3 regions of the Effusibacillus dendaii genome follow, and region 1 is predicted to be linked to each of the others. Evidence: riboswitches for the same ligand, from Rfam matches in the RefSeq annotation. Region 1 holds a riboswitch; each other region holds the start of a gene.
The links. Region 1 has a riboswitch for cyclic di-AMP ahead of ehuB (ectoine/hydroxyectoine ABC transporter substrate-binding protein EhuB). Riboswitches for the same ligand answer to the same signal wherever they lie in the genome.
Positions count from the first base shown of each region.

Region 1 (5,895 bases):
TCAGGAACCGATGAATATTGCTCTTTTGAAAGGCAAGGATTTGCTCGAGTTGCTGGAAGTGCGCAAGATTTTGGAGGTTGGGGCAGCAGAATTGTCTGCGCTGAATCGAACGGAAAGCGATTTGGAAGACATGCGGCAGGCGCTTGATATCATGGCTGCACATCAGGAGTCGGAAAAAGAAAGTGTCGAGGCAGATTTTCGTTTTCATTTGGCAATCGCCAAAGCGGCAGGCAATTCGATGCTGTATTCACTGATTCGCACGATCGCGCCGACGATGGAAAGTGCAATGCTGCGTTCCCGTTCGATTTCGGGTTCCCCGCGCGACCTGATCCAGGAACATATTTATATTTACCGGGAAATTGAGAGCGGCAACGCGGAACGGGCCAGCCACCGTATGTACGAACATATCGATAATGTGACCAAGCGTATCAAAACCAGTCTGAAATAAGGAGATCCCCTGACCTACATCGGCAGGGGATTTTCACTGCATATAAGGCAGCAGATTTTGGGCAATCAAAAGATGGCCTTGATTGTTTGGGTGGATCGGATAGGGACCAAACGGAATTCGGCGATACAGATCTTCCAGCCGACCTGTTCGATAACCGGCGATCAGTTGCGGTTCGTTTCCGGAAAACCAGGTATCGGTTGGAGCGATTTGTAGTTGGTGGCGGGCTGCCGCGAGATGAATGGCTTCGTTTAAAATTCCAACCGCTTCGACAGCCAACGGAGTATTGGGAAAAGGATTATATTGTGTGCAAATCACAATAGGGGCTGTGCTCCATTTGCGGATATAGACAATCAATTGATGGACATTTTGTTCGTACGTGGCCGCGGCTCGTCTGACGGTCTGGGGCGTAATTCGCTGTGAACGGATCGCGTGTAAAATCAAATCGTTGCCACCAATCCAAAGGCTGATCGTGGTCGCCTTTTGCAAAGGAAGCGGGTCATTGCTAACAACCGCATTTAACAGCGCATGGCTGGTCCAACCGGAGTGGGCGAGACGAAGTACGGAAACGGGAATGTTTCGATGTCGAAGATAGCTCGCGATGCGCTCCGTATATCCGTATAAAGGGGAGGTGGCACTTTTTCCTACCGTAATGGAATCTCCTAATGCCGTATAGAAAACCATAGTTCACCTCCCCGACAGACTTTTTTTTATTTCATTCAGAGTCAGAAGTTTTTGGTACGGGCATTTCTCACGGGAGGATGTTTTTTTCTGTCCCAATCGTTCAAATGCGTGAATGGATCCACGGCAGTTTGTGTATTGTGCCGGATAGGGAGGGGGAAAATGAGCGTCTGCGGAGAGCTTTTCCGCGATCATTCCCGTACGATGAGAGGAAGCCATAACAGGAAGGGAGAGAACAATTTGGCGGTTACCTATCAAGAAGCGCTGCGATTTTTGGGGAAGCCTGTATGTGCGGAATGCAAAGGGCACCAAAAACATTATGGCATCGTGCAACGGGTAAGCCGAAAAGGAATATTGCTGCAGCCGATCCCGGTACATGCTTCGGCGAACCGTAAAGACAGCCAGGTTGACTTTACAACGGCGGATCGACCGGCTGCGATGGATGCGGAAACGGTGTTCCTGCCTTTCTTGCTTCCGCTTACCACTTTATTTTCGCTGGGCGCATATGGAGGGTATGGCACACCATACGGATACGGGTACGGCAGACCGTATGGATTCGGTAGGCCTTATGGTTATGGGTATGGAGCACCGTACGGGTACGGTGGAGGTTATTGGTGGTGACAATCGCGAATGACCGGATTTGAGGAGCAGACAGGGCAGGATTTGGGAGGAAAAGTCTGGATATAACTGATAATTCCGGCTGATATGGGGAGAGACAGTCTCAGCTGAAATAATCAGAATATTTCCGGGGTGAATGGAAAAAATCGAATGTGTTATCATAAGTACAACAAATAAATGAATGGTTTATTCATTCAACGTATTTATTATTAAACAAACAGGCTGAATTCCATTGTATGGAAGCGGGGGAACCAAGTTCCTGGGGTTAATCCTGGCTATGCCAGGAGGGATGTGAGAAACTTCTCTGCCATCCTACCCGACAGCTAACCTCGTAAGCTAACGCAGGGAAGATCCAAGATTGCAAATCGGCGGGATGCAGACTATTTTCTTTTTCTGCCGCTTTTGCCAGGTCGCGGATTCGGTCGTTGTATTCATCTTTTGGTGATGCGCGCGTCAGACCGGTGCAGACTTTTTCTTGGAACTTCGGTTCCGTGAAAAAGCAGCACCGGTCTTTTTTGTTGCATGGCCTGGATGTGCGAGATGAGATCAGAAAGGAGAAATGAAATGAAAAGCAAAACTTTGCAATCAAAATGGGCTGCGATGTTGACCGGTGTTCTGGCTGCCGGGCTTTTATTGGCAGGATGCGGCGGCAGCACAAGCGGGTCGGCGCAAGATTCCGGCAAACAGGAAACTGCGTTTGAAAAAGCAAAACGGCAGGGGTATGTGACAGTCGGTTTTGCCAACGAAAAACCATACGCCTATGCGGCCCCGGACGGCAAATTGACAGGTGAAGCGGTTGAGGTCGCGCGCGCCGTTCTGAAAAACCTTGGGATCAAAGAAGTAAACGGTGTATTGACCGAATTCGGGTCGTTGATTCCGGGGCTGAAAGCAAAACGTTTCGACATCATTACGGCGGGTATGTATATTACGCCGGAGCGGGCGAAGCAGGTCGATTTTGCCAATCCTGAATACAGTATTGGGGAAGCGATTGCCGTTAAGAAGGGGAATCCGATGAATCTTCACAGTTATAAGGATATTGCCGCCAATTCAGAAGTGAAAGTTGGTGTAATGGGGGGCGCCATCGAGATCGATTATCTGAAAAAGAGCGGGGTGTCGGATAGCCAAATCGTGATTGTATCCGATCAGCCTTCTGCCATCAACGCTCTGCAGGCCGGACGTGTAAACGCCATTACAATGACCGGTCCTTCTTTGCAGGCAGTGATGGATTCAGCGAAAGATCCTTCGATTGAGAGGGTCATGGATTTCGAACAGCCGGTGATCGATGGTAAAAGTATACGCGGTTATGGGGCTGCCGTTTTCCGCCAAGGGGACGATGATTTCCGGCAAGCGTATAACGAGGAATTGAAAAAACTGGAGGATTCAGGCGAACTTCTGAACATTCTAAGCCCGTTCGGATTTACCAAGCAGGAACTGCCGGGCGGTAAAACGGCAGAAGAATTATTGAAATAAGGAAAGGGGTGCAGAACCATTTTTCCGACTGACCTGTTTACACCCCTTCTGCACGGGGTAGAAGTGACTCTGCAAGTAATGGCCTGTTCTGCGGTTGCAGCTTTGCTCCTTTCATTCACCGCTGGGTTGTGTCGTTTGTCAAAATGGGCATGGGTGCGAATGGCTGCAGCCGTATATGTGGAATTTTTTCGGGGTACTTCATTGCTGGTGCAAATGTTTTGGCTGTTTTTCGCTTTGCCAATATTGGGAATTGAACTGGAGCCGATGACAACAGGTGTTCTGGCGTTAGGACTGAACTATGGCGCTTACGGTTCGGAGATTGTCCGTAGTTCGATTCAGGCGATTCCAAAAGGGCAGACGGAAGCTGCAATCGCGTTGAACCTGACCTCGTTTCAGCGGATGCGGAGCGTGATCCTCCCGCAAGCGTTTACTCTGATGCTGCCCGCTTTCGGAAATCTGTTGATTGAACTTTTAAAAGGCACATCGCTTGTTTCGCTGATCACATTATCCGATTTGACGTTTACCGGTATGCTGATGCGAACCGCAAACATTGCCAGAACGCCGGAGATATTGGGGCTTATTCTTGTCATTTACTTTGTTCTTGCGTACTCCCTGACTCTTGTTGTGCGTTGGTTGGAACGGAGAGTTTCCGCAGGGAGGGTGTAAAAGATGTGGGATTGGGAGTTTGCATATTCGATTTTGCCGAAGTTGTTGAAAGTGGTTGATGTGACCATTGAGGCCACATTATCAGGTTTCGTACTGGCCGCTTTGTTAGGGATGCTGTTGGCTTTTGGCCGCCGGTCAAAGCGAAAGCCGATTGCATGGGCGTCTGGTTTGGTGGTCGAGTTTATCCGCAGCACGCCGCTTTTGATTCAATTGTATTTCTTATATTTCGCGCTTCCGTTTTACGGTATTTCGTTACCCGCCTTCACAGTGGGCGTGATTGGATTGGGTCTGCATTACAGCACCTATTTGTCCGAAGTGTACCGGGCCGGCATTGAAAATGTGCCGCGCGGACAATGGGAAGCGGCGATTGCGTTGAACTTTTCCAGATCACAGACATGGATGCGGATTATTTTACCGCAGGCCATTCGGCCAGTTGTGCCGGTTTTGGGCAATTACCTGATCACGATGTTTAAAGAAACGCCGCTTCTTTCTACGATTACGGTAGTAGAACTGATGCAAACCGCTAAAATGATCGGTTCCCAGTCGTTTCGCTATCTGGAGGCGTTCACGATTGCCGGATTCCTGTTCCTGCTGTTAAGTTATCTGTCTGCCATTTGGGTTCGCCGAATGGAATTGAGGCTTGAACAAAAATAAGCAAAGGAAGTGGGAGGATGAGCATGATCCATGTGTCCAGTTTGTACGAGGGATATGAGAATGTGGAGGGAAATCCGATTGTCCGCTATCGGAAAATCAGCAAATCATATGGCGATCTGCAGGTACTAAAGGAAATCGATCTGGATATCTATCCGGGGGAAAAGGTGGCGGTGATCGGTCCGAGCGGATCCGGCAAAACAACACTCGCCCGTTTGCTGATGACGCTGGAAGAACCGACGGCCGGCACGATTGAAGTGGATGGAGAACTGCTGTGGCACAAGAGAGTAAAAGGCAGACTGACGCGGGCGGACGAAAAACATCTGCATCGTGTGCGAGGCAGCATTGGCATGGTGTTTCAACATTTTAACCTGTTTCCGCATATGACCATTTTGCGCAACGTGACGGAAGCGCCCATTCGGGTGCTCGGTCTGTCAAAAGAGGAGGCGGTGGAGAGAGCCAAGATCATGTTGGATAAAGTCGGGCTGTTGGATAAGTTGGACAAATATCCGGGCCAACTGTCGGGTGGTCAAAAACAGCGTGTGGCGATTGCGAGAGCATTGGTCATGCGGCCGAAAGTGATGCTGTTTGATGAACCGACATCTGCCTTGGATCCCGAATTGGTTGGGGAGGTGTTGACAGTGATCAAAGAAATTGCGGCGGAAGGCGATATGGCGATGCTGTTGATTACACACGAAATGGAGTTTGCGCGTGATGTGGCAGATCGTATTTTGTTTACGGACGGCGGCAAAATTGTTGAGGAGGGCTCCCCCAAACAGATTTTTGAAAATCCGAAAAGTCCCCGGCTGCAGATGTTCCTTAATCGTTTTCGGACAAATGGATTCTAAAGGCCATGCACTTGACGTTCCGAAATATGACCGAACAGGACGGAGCTGACGTTTGGACCATTGTAAAGGAAACAGGTGTATTGGATGTGAATTCGGTCTATGCCTATTTAATGATGGGCAAATACTTCCCTCACACCTGTGTGGTTGCCGAATACAATGGAAAAATCTGCGGATTTATCACCGCTTTTCTGCCTCCCGGCAAGCCGGACACGATATTCGTCTGGCAGGTGGGTGTGGCAAACACGCAGCAGGGAAAAGGGATTGGAAAATCCTTGTTACGTTTTCTGATGACAAGGGATGTATGTCGCGGAGTGCGTTTTCTGGAAACGACCATTTCCCCGTCCAACCGTCCTTCCGAATCCTTGTTTCGAGGTTTTGCGAGGGATTGGAAGACAGGCTGCAGGGTTACCGAATGTTTCCCGGTGGAGCTGTTTTTAGATGGGGCGCATGAAGCGGAAATGTTGTTCCGGATTGGTCCGTTCTCACAATTGAACTGTTGAGTTTCGCCCATAAGCT
Region 1 covers NZ_AP023366.1:1,586,754-1,592,648, reverse strand. The annotation lists gene skT53_RS08730 (FadR/GntR family transcriptional regulator) at 1-448, shown strand, start outside; gene skT53_RS08725 (SGNH/GDSL hydrolase family protein) at 482-1,129, opposite strand; gene skT53_RS08720 (hypothetical protein) at 1,289-1,747, shown strand; cyclic di-AMP (ydaO/yuaA leader) riboswitch at 1,955-2,098, shown strand; gene ehuB (ectoine/hydroxyectoine ABC transporter substrate-binding protein EhuB) at 2,309-3,214, shown strand; gene ehuC (ectoine/hydroxyectoine ABC transporter permease subunit EhuC) at 3,248-3,880, shown strand; gene ehuD (ectoine/hydroxyectoine ABC transporter permease subunit EhuD) at 3,884-4,534, shown strand; gene ehuA (ectoine/hydroxyectoine ABC transporter ATP-binding protein EhuA) at 4,558-5,379, shown strand; gene ectA (diaminobutyrate acetyltransferase) at 5,385-5,879, shown strand.

Region 2 (5,895 bases), 1.6 Mb from region 1:
AACAGGCGGAACAGGTTGTGGCGATTGAACCGGAACCGTTGATGCGGCAACAATCAATACAACGTGCGGCAGAGGCACATGTACCAATCGAAGTGCTGGCAGCCGGAGCGGAGAAGTTGCCTTTTCGCGATGACTCGTTCGATACGGTTGTTGGAACTTTGGTGTTATGCACCATCCCGGATCCTCTTCTGACATTGAAAGAGATCAGGCGGGTATGCAAGCCGCAAGGACAGGTCCTGTTTTTTGAACATGTTCGATTGGACCATGCGGTTCTTGGACGATTGCAGGATTGGTTGACACCCGTCTGGAAACGGCTGTGTGACAACTGTCATCTGAATCGGCAGACGCTGGAATTGATTCGGCAGTCCGGGCTTAAGGTGGTATCTGTTGAAAAACATTTAAAGGACATTTTTCTGGTGATTGAAGCTGTGAACAGTAAATAACCGGTGGTATGCCCGTATTGTGATTTTGTGAACGGGGAACCATATAAATGCCATTTGCCCCATCCGGGCGAAAGCCTTATATGAGGATTTTGCAGATTTTGGGCGAATGGCGGTTGACTGATTTGAATTAGTTGAATATAATTTTATACACATACAGGGTATGGGTATTGTGTGTGAGGAAAAAGATTATGAGGAGGCGATTGGAATGGCAGACGTTGTAACATTGAAGGTAGAGGGCATGACTTGAGGCCACTGCAAGGCTTCCGTGGAGAAGTCTCTGAATGAATTGAATGGGGTTGCTTCCGTAAACGTCGATCTGGAAAACAAATCGGTTAAAGTGGAATATGATGCGTCAAAAGTGAAAGTGGATGCCATGAAAGCAGCGATCGAGGATGCGGGGTACGACGTGGTCGGCAACGTGTAACGTTGGAGGCGGCCGCTGGAAGGCCGCTTTTTCTATCATAATGCGACAATGAGATATATTTTTTTACGCAATAAAACCCTAGGGGGGTAAGGTAGTCAAAGAGGTGAATCAAGCGATGTACAACTATCACAGCGATAAAGATCAATTGCTGCGCAACCTTCGGAAAATCGAAGGGCAGGTTCGAGGCGTGCAGAAGATGATTGAGGAAGACCGCTACTGCGTGGACATTTTGACACAGTTGGCGGCAATCAAGGCAGCTACCAACAAAATCGGGCTAACGCTTTTGGAACATCATACGCGGGGCTGCGTAACCAAAGCGATTCAAAACAACGACGATGGCGGGGAACACCATATTCAGGAATTGATGGATGTAGTCCGGGCTTTTACCAAGTGATATTGCATAAGTGTGGAGGTGATTTTGATGAGCACTGCAGTTCAAGAGAAAACCGGGTCCACAGCCAGCCTGAAAATTGAAGGGATGACTTGTGCGGCATGCGCCAACCGGATCGAAAAGGGGCTTGCCAAGCTGGATGGAGTCGAACAGGCAAACGTCAATTTTGCGTTGGAAAAAGCAACTGTAGTATACGATGCAGACAAAATCAATTTGCAGGATTTACAGAAAAAGGTGGTTGACCTTGGGTACGGCGTATCGATCGACAAGCTGGAGCTTGACATTACGGGGATGACCTGTGCGGCATGCGCCAACCGGATTGAAAAAGGCCTTAACAAGCTTCCGGGAGTCACCCAGGCTAACGTCAATTTGGCATTGGAGCGGGCGACTGTTCAGTATAATCCTGGCGAAATCAGTGCAGCCGATATGATCCAGAAAGTGAAGGATCTTGGATATGGGGCTGCTCTGCACAAAGATGCGGAACAGCAGGAGGACAGCCGGGAAAAGGAAATTCGCCGTCAGAAACTGCGGTTTACCGTGTCGGCCATCCTTTCCTTGCCGCTTTTGTATACGATGTTTGCCCATTTTGGCTGGAGCGGTGTGTACATGCCGCATGTTCTGATGAATCCGTGGGTGCAGTTTGCGCTTGCGACACCGGTACAGTTTGTCATCGGCTGGCCATTTTATCGAGGCGCGTACAAAGCGTTGAAAAACGGCAGCGCCAATATGGATGTTCTGGTGGCGCTGGGCACGTCGGCCGCTTATTTTTACAGTCTGGCGGCGATTCTTACAGGGAACACGGAAAAACTTTATTTTGAAACAAGTGCGATTCTAATTACGCTGATCATTCTCGGCAAACTGTTTGAAGCCGTTGCGAAAGGGCGCACTTCGGAAGCGATCAAAAAACTGATGGGGATGCAGGCGAAAACGGCACTCGTAGTGCGGGACGGCAAGGAAACGGTGATTCCAGTAGAAGAAGTGCTGGTCGGCGATACCGTGATCGTCAAACCGGGAGAAAAAATTCCGGTGGACGGGGTGGTTCTGTCCGGCACATCCGCTGTGGATGAATCGATGTTGACCGGTGAGAGCGTTCCTGTCGATAAAACAACCGGTGGTTCGGTGATTGGTTCGACGATCAACAAGAACGGTTCGCTTACATTCAAAGCGACAAAAGTCGGAAAAGATACGGCGTTGGCACAGATTATCCGCGTGGTGGAACAGGCGCAGGGGTCGAAAGCTCCGATTCAGCGGACAGCGGATGTGATCTCGGGTATCTTCGTGCCGATTGTGGTCGGGATTGCAATTATTGTCTTTTTCATCTGGTATTTGGCCGTTGATGCAGGCAACTTCACGCATGCGTTGGAAAATGCGATTGCCGTTCTTGTGATCGCCTGCCCTTGCGCGTTAGGGCTGGCCACTCCCACCTCCATTATGGTGGGAACAGGGAAAGGCGCTGAATTGGGCATTCTGTTTAAAGGCGGCGAGCATCTTGAGGCGGCCCATAAATTGAACACCATTATTCTTGATAAAACAGGCACCATTACCAAAGGGGAGCCTGCATTGACCGACGTGGTCGTACTTGCGGATATCCCGGCAGACAAGCTGCTCGCGCTTGCCGCCAGCGCCGAAAAAAATTCGGAACATCCGCTGGCCCAGGCGATTGTCAATGGAGCAAAAGAGAAAAATCTCGATTTGTCTCAATCCGAACAGTTTGAGGCAATCCCGGGATACGGATTGTCTGCAACAGTCTACGGACGGAAGCTCTTCATCGGCACGCGCAAACTGATGGAACGCGAACAGATTAATGCAAGCAACGCGCAAGCCAGCATGGAACGGCTGGAAGACGAAGGGAAAACAGCCATGCTGGTGGCTGTTGACGGAAAGCTGGCGGGTATTGTGGCAGTTGCCGATACGGTCAAGGAAAGTTCCAGACAGGCGATCGCCAAATTGAAAGAGCTGGGTCTGGAAGTGGTTATGATCACAGGAGACAATCGGCGTACCGCTGAAGCGATTGGCAAACAGGTCGGCATTTCGGAAATCCGGGCGGAAGTTCTGCCGGAAGGCAAGGCAAAGGAAGTGGAATCTTTTAAGGCGCAGGGCAAAAAGGTGGCCATGGTGGGAGACGGTGTAAACGATGCGCCCGCTTTGGCAACAGCCGATGTGGGTATGGCGATCGGCACCGGTACCGACGTCGCGATGGAAGCGGCCGATGTCACACTGATGCGGGGAGAACTGACCAGCATTGCAGACGCGATTTCACTCAGCCATAAGACAATGAACAATATCAAGCAAAATCTGTTCTGGGCACTGTTCTACAATTCGATCGGCATTCCGGTAGCGGCTGCCGGGTTGTTGGCACCCTGGGTGGCGGGAGCGGCGATGGCGTTCAGCTCCGTGTCGGTTGTATTGAATGCATTGCGATTAAAACGGGTAAAAATATAAAACAGCGGAGGAGAATATATGAGTACTATCACTCTAAACGTTCAAGGTATGTCTTGTAATCATTGTGTCAATTCAGTGGAGGGTGCGCTGGGAAAATTGGTAGGCGTTAGCTCCGCAAAAGTGGATCTCTCAGCTAACCAAGTGACTGTTTCATTTGATGACACGGTCGTGAGTGTAGATCAATTAAAAGAAACAATTGAGGATCAAGGATACGATGTAGTGTAACACACGAGATGGAAAAAGGGGCATACATATCAAATGTATCCCCTTTTTAATCCCCATTGCCCCAAAACTCAAGGGGACTGTTCAGTTGTTAGACGTTTGTGATACATAGCGTCACAATCACATCGACGGTCAGAGAAGAGGGTGTAGGAAATTTGCAGCGACTCAGCTTGCCGGAAAGAGGGACGCAGCTTCAATGGCTAACACAGAGCTCGAAATACGAGTTTAGTACATCCGTTTTACGGACGTAATGTGGTTGTACCAGTAGGAACCGGGTTTCAGCGGCAAATAACCCACTTTCTTAAGTCCGCCGCCTTCTTGGATCATTTGTCCATTACCAGCATAAATCCCGATGTGTGCTCCGTTGTCGAAGATGACAAGGTCTCCTACTTCCATCTGACTTTTCGGGACAGGATTCCCGACCGAAGATGCCTGTACTCTGGATGCCCCGCTCATTTTATAGCCCAATGCATGGCGGTACACATAGGCAGTGTAGTTTGAACAGTCAAACCCGCTGCCGCCTCGGTCTTTGCTGGTTCCCCAAATGTAAGGAGTACCCAGTTGGCTTTTTGCCACCATCAGTACCGCATTTGTTTTATCCTCCCGCGTTGCATCGAGCGGTGCAATTGGTTGAATCGACGGGTCATATGTGACACCAGGCGGCAAATTGAATGATGCTGATTGGGTGGCCGTCGTTTGCGCAGACACAAAAGACGGGCTAACAAATGCCGCACTGAGCATTCCGATGGTCAACAAAGAAACAACTTTCTTTTTAAACATGAAGTACCTCCCTTGTAAAGCCTGCGAGGTTAGCTGACGGGTTCGGATAAAAGGGATTACCCGACTGAACTGCAAAGTGTTTCTTCAAGGTGTTGTTTCAAAAACACAAAACTGTGAATAGCACTTGCAGTCTGATTTCACCCCAGATAACTGGTTCCCCCGCGCCCAGTTTTTGGGCTTCGGCTGATGTAGGACAACCTTAACATAGTTTCCAACCGATTTCATCCTGTAAATTGTGGTAAACTGCTACAAAACCAATAAAAAAGCCGCCTCACGGCGGCTTTTGACTATGTTCAAAAGCTCACTTTTTTAAGCCATTTTTGAATATTTTTCCTGCAACTCTCTTGTGGAGATGACGATGAATTCGGGAATTAGTTCCTTTTTTCCGGGGTGAATCTGAGTCTTCTCGTAAAGCGAAAAACACCACCTATGGAAGAATCGCATCAGGATTTTTTATACTTCATGACCTGATAATTGTCAGTCTATTTCGCATCATGAAACTAATTTGAAACAGGTTCCTAAAACCCTGTGAATCCGCCAAATAGTTTAATCATATAGATCGTGATTACCGTCATTGCATTCGTTAGAAGTAAAAAGCCCATAATTACCATCACAATGCCTCCGATACGGCTGATTACGGAAGAATACTTCAACAGCCAACGTACGGAGCCAAGACTATATGCCAAAATAAGGAATGGTATCGCAAACCCTAACGAATAAGCGCTCATCAATCCTACTCCGTTGGCCGGGTCGGTTGCTGCTATGGCTAACACAGATGCCAAAATTGGTCCAATACAAGGTGTCCATCCAGCGGAAAAACTAACCCCAACTAGTACTGAACCAATGTATCCGGCCGGTTTGTTTCGTAAATGCCATTTTCTCTCCTTCAGTAAGGATTCCCACTTAATTGCCCCCGTAAGGAACAGCCCCATAACAATGATTATAATTCCACCGATTTGACGTATCAGGTCTTTATACTGGTTAAATATTTTCCCGACCGCCCCTGCTCCAAATCCAAGTGCTACAAAAATTATTGAAAAGCCAATTACAAAGAAAATCGAATGGACGAGTGCCGTTCGTCTTATTCGAAAATTGTCTCGTTCTCCTTGCAATTTCTCATAAGAAATTCCTGTCAAATAAGAAATATAGGAGGGATACAAAGGCAGACAGCAGGGGGACAAAAAGGACAGAAC
Region 2 covers NZ_AP023366.1:3,215,809-3,221,703, forward strand. The annotation lists gene skT53_RS17075 (class I SAM-dependent methyltransferase) at 1-443, shown strand, start outside; gene copZ (copper chaperone CopZ) at 649-867, shown strand; gene skT53_RS17085 (metal-sensitive transcriptional regulator) at 983-1,261, shown strand; gene skT53_RS17090 (heavy metal translocating P-type ATPase) at 1,289-3,700, shown strand; gene copZ (copper chaperone CopZ) at 3,719-3,925, shown strand; gene skT53_RS17100 (C40 family peptidase) at 4,148-4,702, opposite strand; cyclic di-AMP (ydaO/yuaA leader) riboswitch at 4,705-4,897, opposite strand; gene skT53_RS17105 (cytochrome c biogenesis CcdA family protein) at 5,221-5,895, opposite strand, start outside.
Region 2: it holds a riboswitch for cyclic di-AMP, as region 1 does, so the genes downstream of both, skT53_RS17100 (C40 family peptidase) here and ehuB (ectoine/hydroxyectoine ABC transporter substrate-binding protein EhuB) in region 1, are expected to answer to the same signal.

Region 3 (5,895 bases), 1.5 Mb from region 1:
GAAAAATCTATTTCCAATTCGGTCAAGGAGGGATGACAATTGCTCGCAATCTCACTTTTGTATGTCGGGGCGGTGCTATGGGTAAATGGAATGATGTTGTTAGGAAGGGTGAGCGGTAAAGGGGCGGCACCCCTGAATTTGTTCACTGGCAGCATTACGTTGATCATAAATATTTACATCATGCTGAAAGCTCCGTCAGGTGATCCCCTGTCTTATTTTACAGCCGCTACTGGACTTCTTTTTTCTTTCACTTATTTGTATGTGGCGATCAACAACGCTTTTGATTTAGAGGGAAGGGGGTTTGGCTGGTACTGTTTCTTTGTAGCGGTTACTGCACTCCCAACAGCGGTTTTGACGTTTCAGAGCGGCGATTTCCGCTTTGGAGTCATTTGGCTTCTGTGGGCCTTTCTATGGTTTTTGTTCTTTCTTCTACTTGCCTTGGAAAAACCGATCGCTAAATTTACTGCCTACGTAACGCTAGTGGAGGCGGTTATAACCTGTTGGGTTCCGGGATATATGCTTCTTACCGGAAACTGGTAAGAGCGGCGCTCTCATCACACGCAGGGGGTGAGGAAGATGTGACGGCATGGTCGGATTTCCAAAATAAGCCAATTTGACTTATGTACTTAAAACTACATTTTAAGGGAGTGTGTTTTGAAATGAGACATGGAGATATTTCAAGCAGCTTTGATACAGTCGGTGTAGCAGTCGTCAACTACAAAATGCCGCGTTTACATACGAGGCAGGAGGTTCTGGAAAATTGCAGGAACATTGCCAATATGGTAGTCGGAATGAAACAGGGACTGCCGGGCATGGACCTGGTTATTTTCCCGGAATACAGTACGCAAGGCATCATGTACGATCCGAAAGAAATGTTTGAAACCGCCTCCATGATTCCGGGTGAAGAGACTGCAATCTTTGCGGAGGCATGTCGGCAGGCAAATACTTGGGGCGTTTTTTCTTTGACAGGGGAACAACATGAAGACCACCCAAACAAATCTCCATACAATACCCTTATCTTAATGAACAACAAGGGTGAAGTTGTGCAGAAATACAGAAAGATTATACCTTGGGTTCCTATCGAAGGGTGGTATCCCGGCGGTCAGACATATGTATGCGAAGGACCGAAGGGCATCAAAATCAGCCTAATCATCTGCGATGACGGAAACTATCCGGAAATTTGGCGTGATTGTGCAATGAAAGGCGCAGAGCTGATCGTTCGCTGCCAGGGATACATGTATCCAGCCAAAGAACAGCAGATTATCATGGCGAAATCAATGGCCTGGGCAAACAATTCCTATGTAGCAGTAGCGAATGCAACAGGGTTTGACGGAGTGTATTCTTACTTCGGACATTCGGCTATCATTGGCTTTGATGGACGAACCCTTGGCGAGTGCGGAACAGAAGAGAACGGAATTCAGTATGCGGAAATCTCCATTTCGCAAATCCGCGATTTCCGAAAGAATGCCCAATCGCAAAATCATCTTTTCAAACTCTTACACAGGGGTTATACAGGATTGATCAATTCCGGAGAAGGCGACAAAGGACTAGCGGAATGTCCATTTGATTTCTATCGAACCTGGGTGTTAGATGCAGAAAAAGCCCGCGAAAATGTGGAGGCAATTACCAGATCAACGGCTGGCACTGCGGAATGCCCGATTGTAGGGATTCCGAACGAAGGCAAAGTAATGGCGGCAGAAAAATAATAGTTAAATCGAACATGAAGGAGTCGGGTGACTTTCTCTATCTGGCTCCTTTTTACATAAAAATAAGGGGGAGGATACTATGCCCTTCATCAACGATAAACTCGAATATTATGCAGCCGACCGAAAACGTAAAGAGTTGGAGGCTGCCGAACGGATGCAAGATACGGACGTGGTGGCGGATACATCTTTCAAAAGGATCGAAACCCGGTATCGGTTTCATGTTGAAGAAGTAATGAAACGGCTGCGAAACAAAATTTTCGGACAGGAAAAAGTTCTGCAAAGTTTGGAAAACATGTTGAAAATTGTGCGGGCTGACATAGCAGATCCGGATAAACCTTTACACATAGGTTTGTTTCTGGGACCTACGGGAGTCGGCAAAACGGAAATCGTACGCGTGCTTGCAGAGGCCCTTTACGGAAACCGGGAGGCCTTTTGCAGAGTGGATATGAATACTTTATCGCTTGATCACTACGCCGCCGCGCTTACCGGTGCACCGCCAGGATATGTGGGAAGCAAGGAAGGCTCCACGATTCTGGATAAAGAAAAAATTGAAGGGTCCTACAGCAAACCCGGCATCGTGTTGTTTGATGAGCTGGAGAAGGCAAGCCCGCAGGTGATTCAAACATTATTGAACATATTCGATAACGGGGTGATGACGATTGCCTCGGGGGAAGAGAAGATCGATTTTCGAAATTCGCTGATTTTCATGACAAGCAATTTGGGTGCCCGAGAAATACAAAGCTATGCCAATAATCGACTGGGTTTTGTGCTGAAATCGATAACCCATTACCTAAATCCCCGTTACTGGAAAATCCGGAATAACGAATCATTTCTGGAAACAATCATTAAAAGAAAACTGGAATCAACCTTTCGGCCCGAATTTATCAATCGAATTGATGACATTGTGATTTTTAATTGGCTTTCGGAACAAATATTGTTTGAAATCATTGATGTACTAACGGAACAGTTGAACAGAAGAATACTAAGATTCAACTGTCGCTTGGAACTGCTCGATTCGGCAAAAAACTTTTTAGTCAAAAAAGGGTTTGATAAACAGTACGGTGCCCGTGCTTTAAAAAGAGCCTTTCGGCAATATGTGCAACTGCAGCTTGCGGAACTGCTTATGGAACATAGTCCGCAGCAAGGATTCGTCAGATATGTTTCGCGAGGTGCCGGAAATCGGATTGAGATAAACGGCAATAAGGAAGAAATTCCGATGCCTCAAAGCGTGTAATCCGTACAATAGAAGCGGTAAAAGAAAAACAAGCTGACACCAGTTGAATACTGGCGTCAGCTTGTTCTCAAGGCATTCTTGCTTAAAACATACGTTTAACGGCCGTAATATTATTGTACCAGGAAGACCCAGGAGAAACGTTCAGATAGCCAACCTTTTTCAGGCCGCCACCTTCCTGAATCACGCGGCCATTTCCCGCATAAATACCAACGTGACTGCCATTATTGAAGATTATAAGATCTCCCGGGCGCATTTCAGCTTTCGACACAGTACGTCAGACAGAATGGTATTGAGTCTGGGAAGCTCCACTCATTTTATACCCCAATGCGTGATGATAAATATAAGCGGTATAATTGGAGCAATCGAAACCGACCTGACCGCGGTCTTCATTATGTCCCCATACATACGGAGTTCCCAGCTTGCTTTCTGCTACCTGCAGAACTGCATTAACCTTTGTCTGGTAATCTGCATCAAGAGGCGCAACCGGTTGTATATTGGTATCAAAGCTAACTCCCGGCGGTAATTGTGTGGATGTTGCCGCAGCATTGTCAGGTGCTGCAAATGCCGGAATCATCACCGATGTCGCGATACCTAGAAAACATCTCCTCTCTGAAGCCTGCGAGGTTAGCTGACGGATTCGGGTAAAGAGGATTACCCTGCCACTAATGTGGTTTCACCCCAAAAAATGGGTCCCCCGCGCTCGATTGAGCTTCGGCTTATTTTTAACAAATGATAGTACACCATGACATTATGTAAACTTCATTGCACAATGTATGGTAGTTACTCCTGCAAATGGTACGGCAGGGTTGCCACAACGACATCCTTTCGGCCGAAAAGCATCGCGCGGATTCGAAATGCGGATTGATTGTGAAGCAATCGCTGCCAGAACTTTTTGGGCACAAACTGCGGCAACAACACCATAACCGTACTTGTTCGGTTTAAACGGCAATCAACCCGTTCTACAAATTCCACAAGGGGTTCAACGACGGTTCGATATCGGGACACGAAGGTCACAAGCCGAACCCCGGGGTTCCATTGTTCCCATTTTTTCTCCATTCGTTCCGCCTCTTCCTCAGAAAACGCCACGTAGAAAGCAACTACTTTAGGAGAGAGAGTCTTTGCGTAAGCAAGGGTCGATGCGACGACTCGGTGGATTCCCGCAACCGGCACGATTATGACAGATTCTTTTTGAGGGAGCGGATCGTTCAAATCAAATCTCAGCTGCTTTGCAACCGCCTCGTAATGCTTGTGGATCTTTGTGATCAGCCACAGTAAGAGTGGTGTCACGACAACGACAATCCATGCGCCTTCCGTAAACTTGGTAATGCTGAATATTAATACCACAGCAAAGGTCGCGGCAGCCCCAATTCCGTTGATAAGTACTTTTCGCTGCCACCCCCTGTTCCTTTCTCTTACCCATTTAAGCACCAGCCCGCTTTGTGCCATTGTAAATGACAAGAAGACACCGATCGCGTAAAGCGGGATGAGCAGATCCGTCTTCCCACGGAACAAGATGAGCAGCAGACTGGCCAATATCCCCAATGTAATAATTCCATAGTTAAACGCCAACCGATCTCCCCGATTGGCAAACATACGGGGAAAGTTTTGATCCTGCGCCATAATGGAGGCCAAAATCGGAAACCCGTTGAAGCTGGTATTCGCCGCTAATGTCAAAATGAGCATCGTGGCAATCTGTATAACGAAGTACATACTCCCTCGACCGAACGCATTTTCCGTAACCATCGATAATACGGAAGTATTCCCTGTTGGATCAGGATATACGCCGTAAACCAGAGACAGAATCGTTACCCCGCCAAAGATCACTGCCAACAAAGTCCCTAACATTATCATAGTAAGCTTCGCATTGCGCTGGGCCGGATTTCGAAAATGCGGAACGGCGTTGGAAATTGCTTCAATTCCCGTGACGGCGGAACATCCGGAAGAAAATGCTCTCAGCAAAACAAACATCGTAAGTCCTGCAGGCATGTCCGTTGGAATGGTGACCGCATGAGCTGTATGGACAGCTCCGGTCATCCAGTCAAATGTGCCTTTTCCGACAAGCAACAGCATGCAAAAGATGAACAGATAGGTTGGAAACGCGAAAACCGTACCCGCTTCAGACGTTCCTCGCAGGTTCATCCAGACCATTATCCAAACAAGGGCAATCGCGATCGGGACAATGTAAGGCACCGTTGCCGGAAAAGCAGACGTAAGCGCCTGAACTCCGGCTGCTACAGAAACAGCTACCGTCAACGTGTAATCGATTAACAGTGAGACACCCGCAAGACGTCCCCACATGAGTCCCAGGTTTTCCTTGGCGACCATGTAAGAGCCGCCTCCTCGCGGATACGCATCGATCACCTGGCGATAACTTACGACCAAAATGGCGATCAGAATGATAATGGCTACTGCTATCGGCAATGAAAAGGAGAAGGCTACAGCCCCAACAGTCGCCAGTTCCAAGAGAATTTGCTCCGTGCCGTATGCCACAGAGGAAAGAGCGTCTGACGACAAAATCGGCAGCGCCTTCCACACGGGCATTTTCTCAGCTTCTGCCTCGCTTGATTTTAATGGTCGTCCGAACAGGATCTTTCTAAGTGTTTGACTAGGCATAGTTCTGTGCCTCCCGTAGGCTCTGTCTTTCGATAGGATTCCCCAAAATCGACTGCTATCATTTCCGAAAAAACATAAGCCTGCGGTTTCTCGCACGATTCCTACATGTCACATGACACATCGAAACCTTCCACGAGCCCGCAGGCTTACAAAATACCCGGATCCCGCTTCGGGGGTCCCTGTATTCCGTCTTCCTGACATGGTCACTGTTCAGTTTTTTCCTTCAACTTCTTTTCCAGATCCAAATCTAAAATAAACAATTCCACTTGCTCGCCAATTTTCGTGCTTACGTCACTATGGCTGGAGATAACCTGACACCCCGTAATGCGTGAGATGATTCCT
Region 3 covers NZ_AP023366.1:3,072,364-3,078,258, reverse strand. The annotation lists gene skT53_RS16345 (AmiS/UreI family transporter) at 40-540, shown strand; gene skT53_RS16340 (aliphatic amidase) at 660-1,706, shown strand; gene skT53_RS16335 (AAA family ATPase) at 1,786-2,940, shown strand; partial or broken gene skT53_RS16330 (C40 family peptidase) at 3,023-3,514, opposite strand; cyclic di-AMP (ydaO/yuaA leader) riboswitch at 3,539-3,667, opposite strand; gene skT53_RS16325 (APC family permease) at 3,721-5,553, opposite strand; gene skT53_RS16320 (Na-translocating system protein MpsC family protein) at 5,757-5,895, opposite strand, start outside.
Region 3: it holds a riboswitch for cyclic di-AMP, as region 1 does, so the genes downstream of both, skT53_RS16330 (C40 family peptidase) here and ehuB (ectoine/hydroxyectoine ABC transporter substrate-binding protein EhuB) in region 1, are expected to answer to the same signal.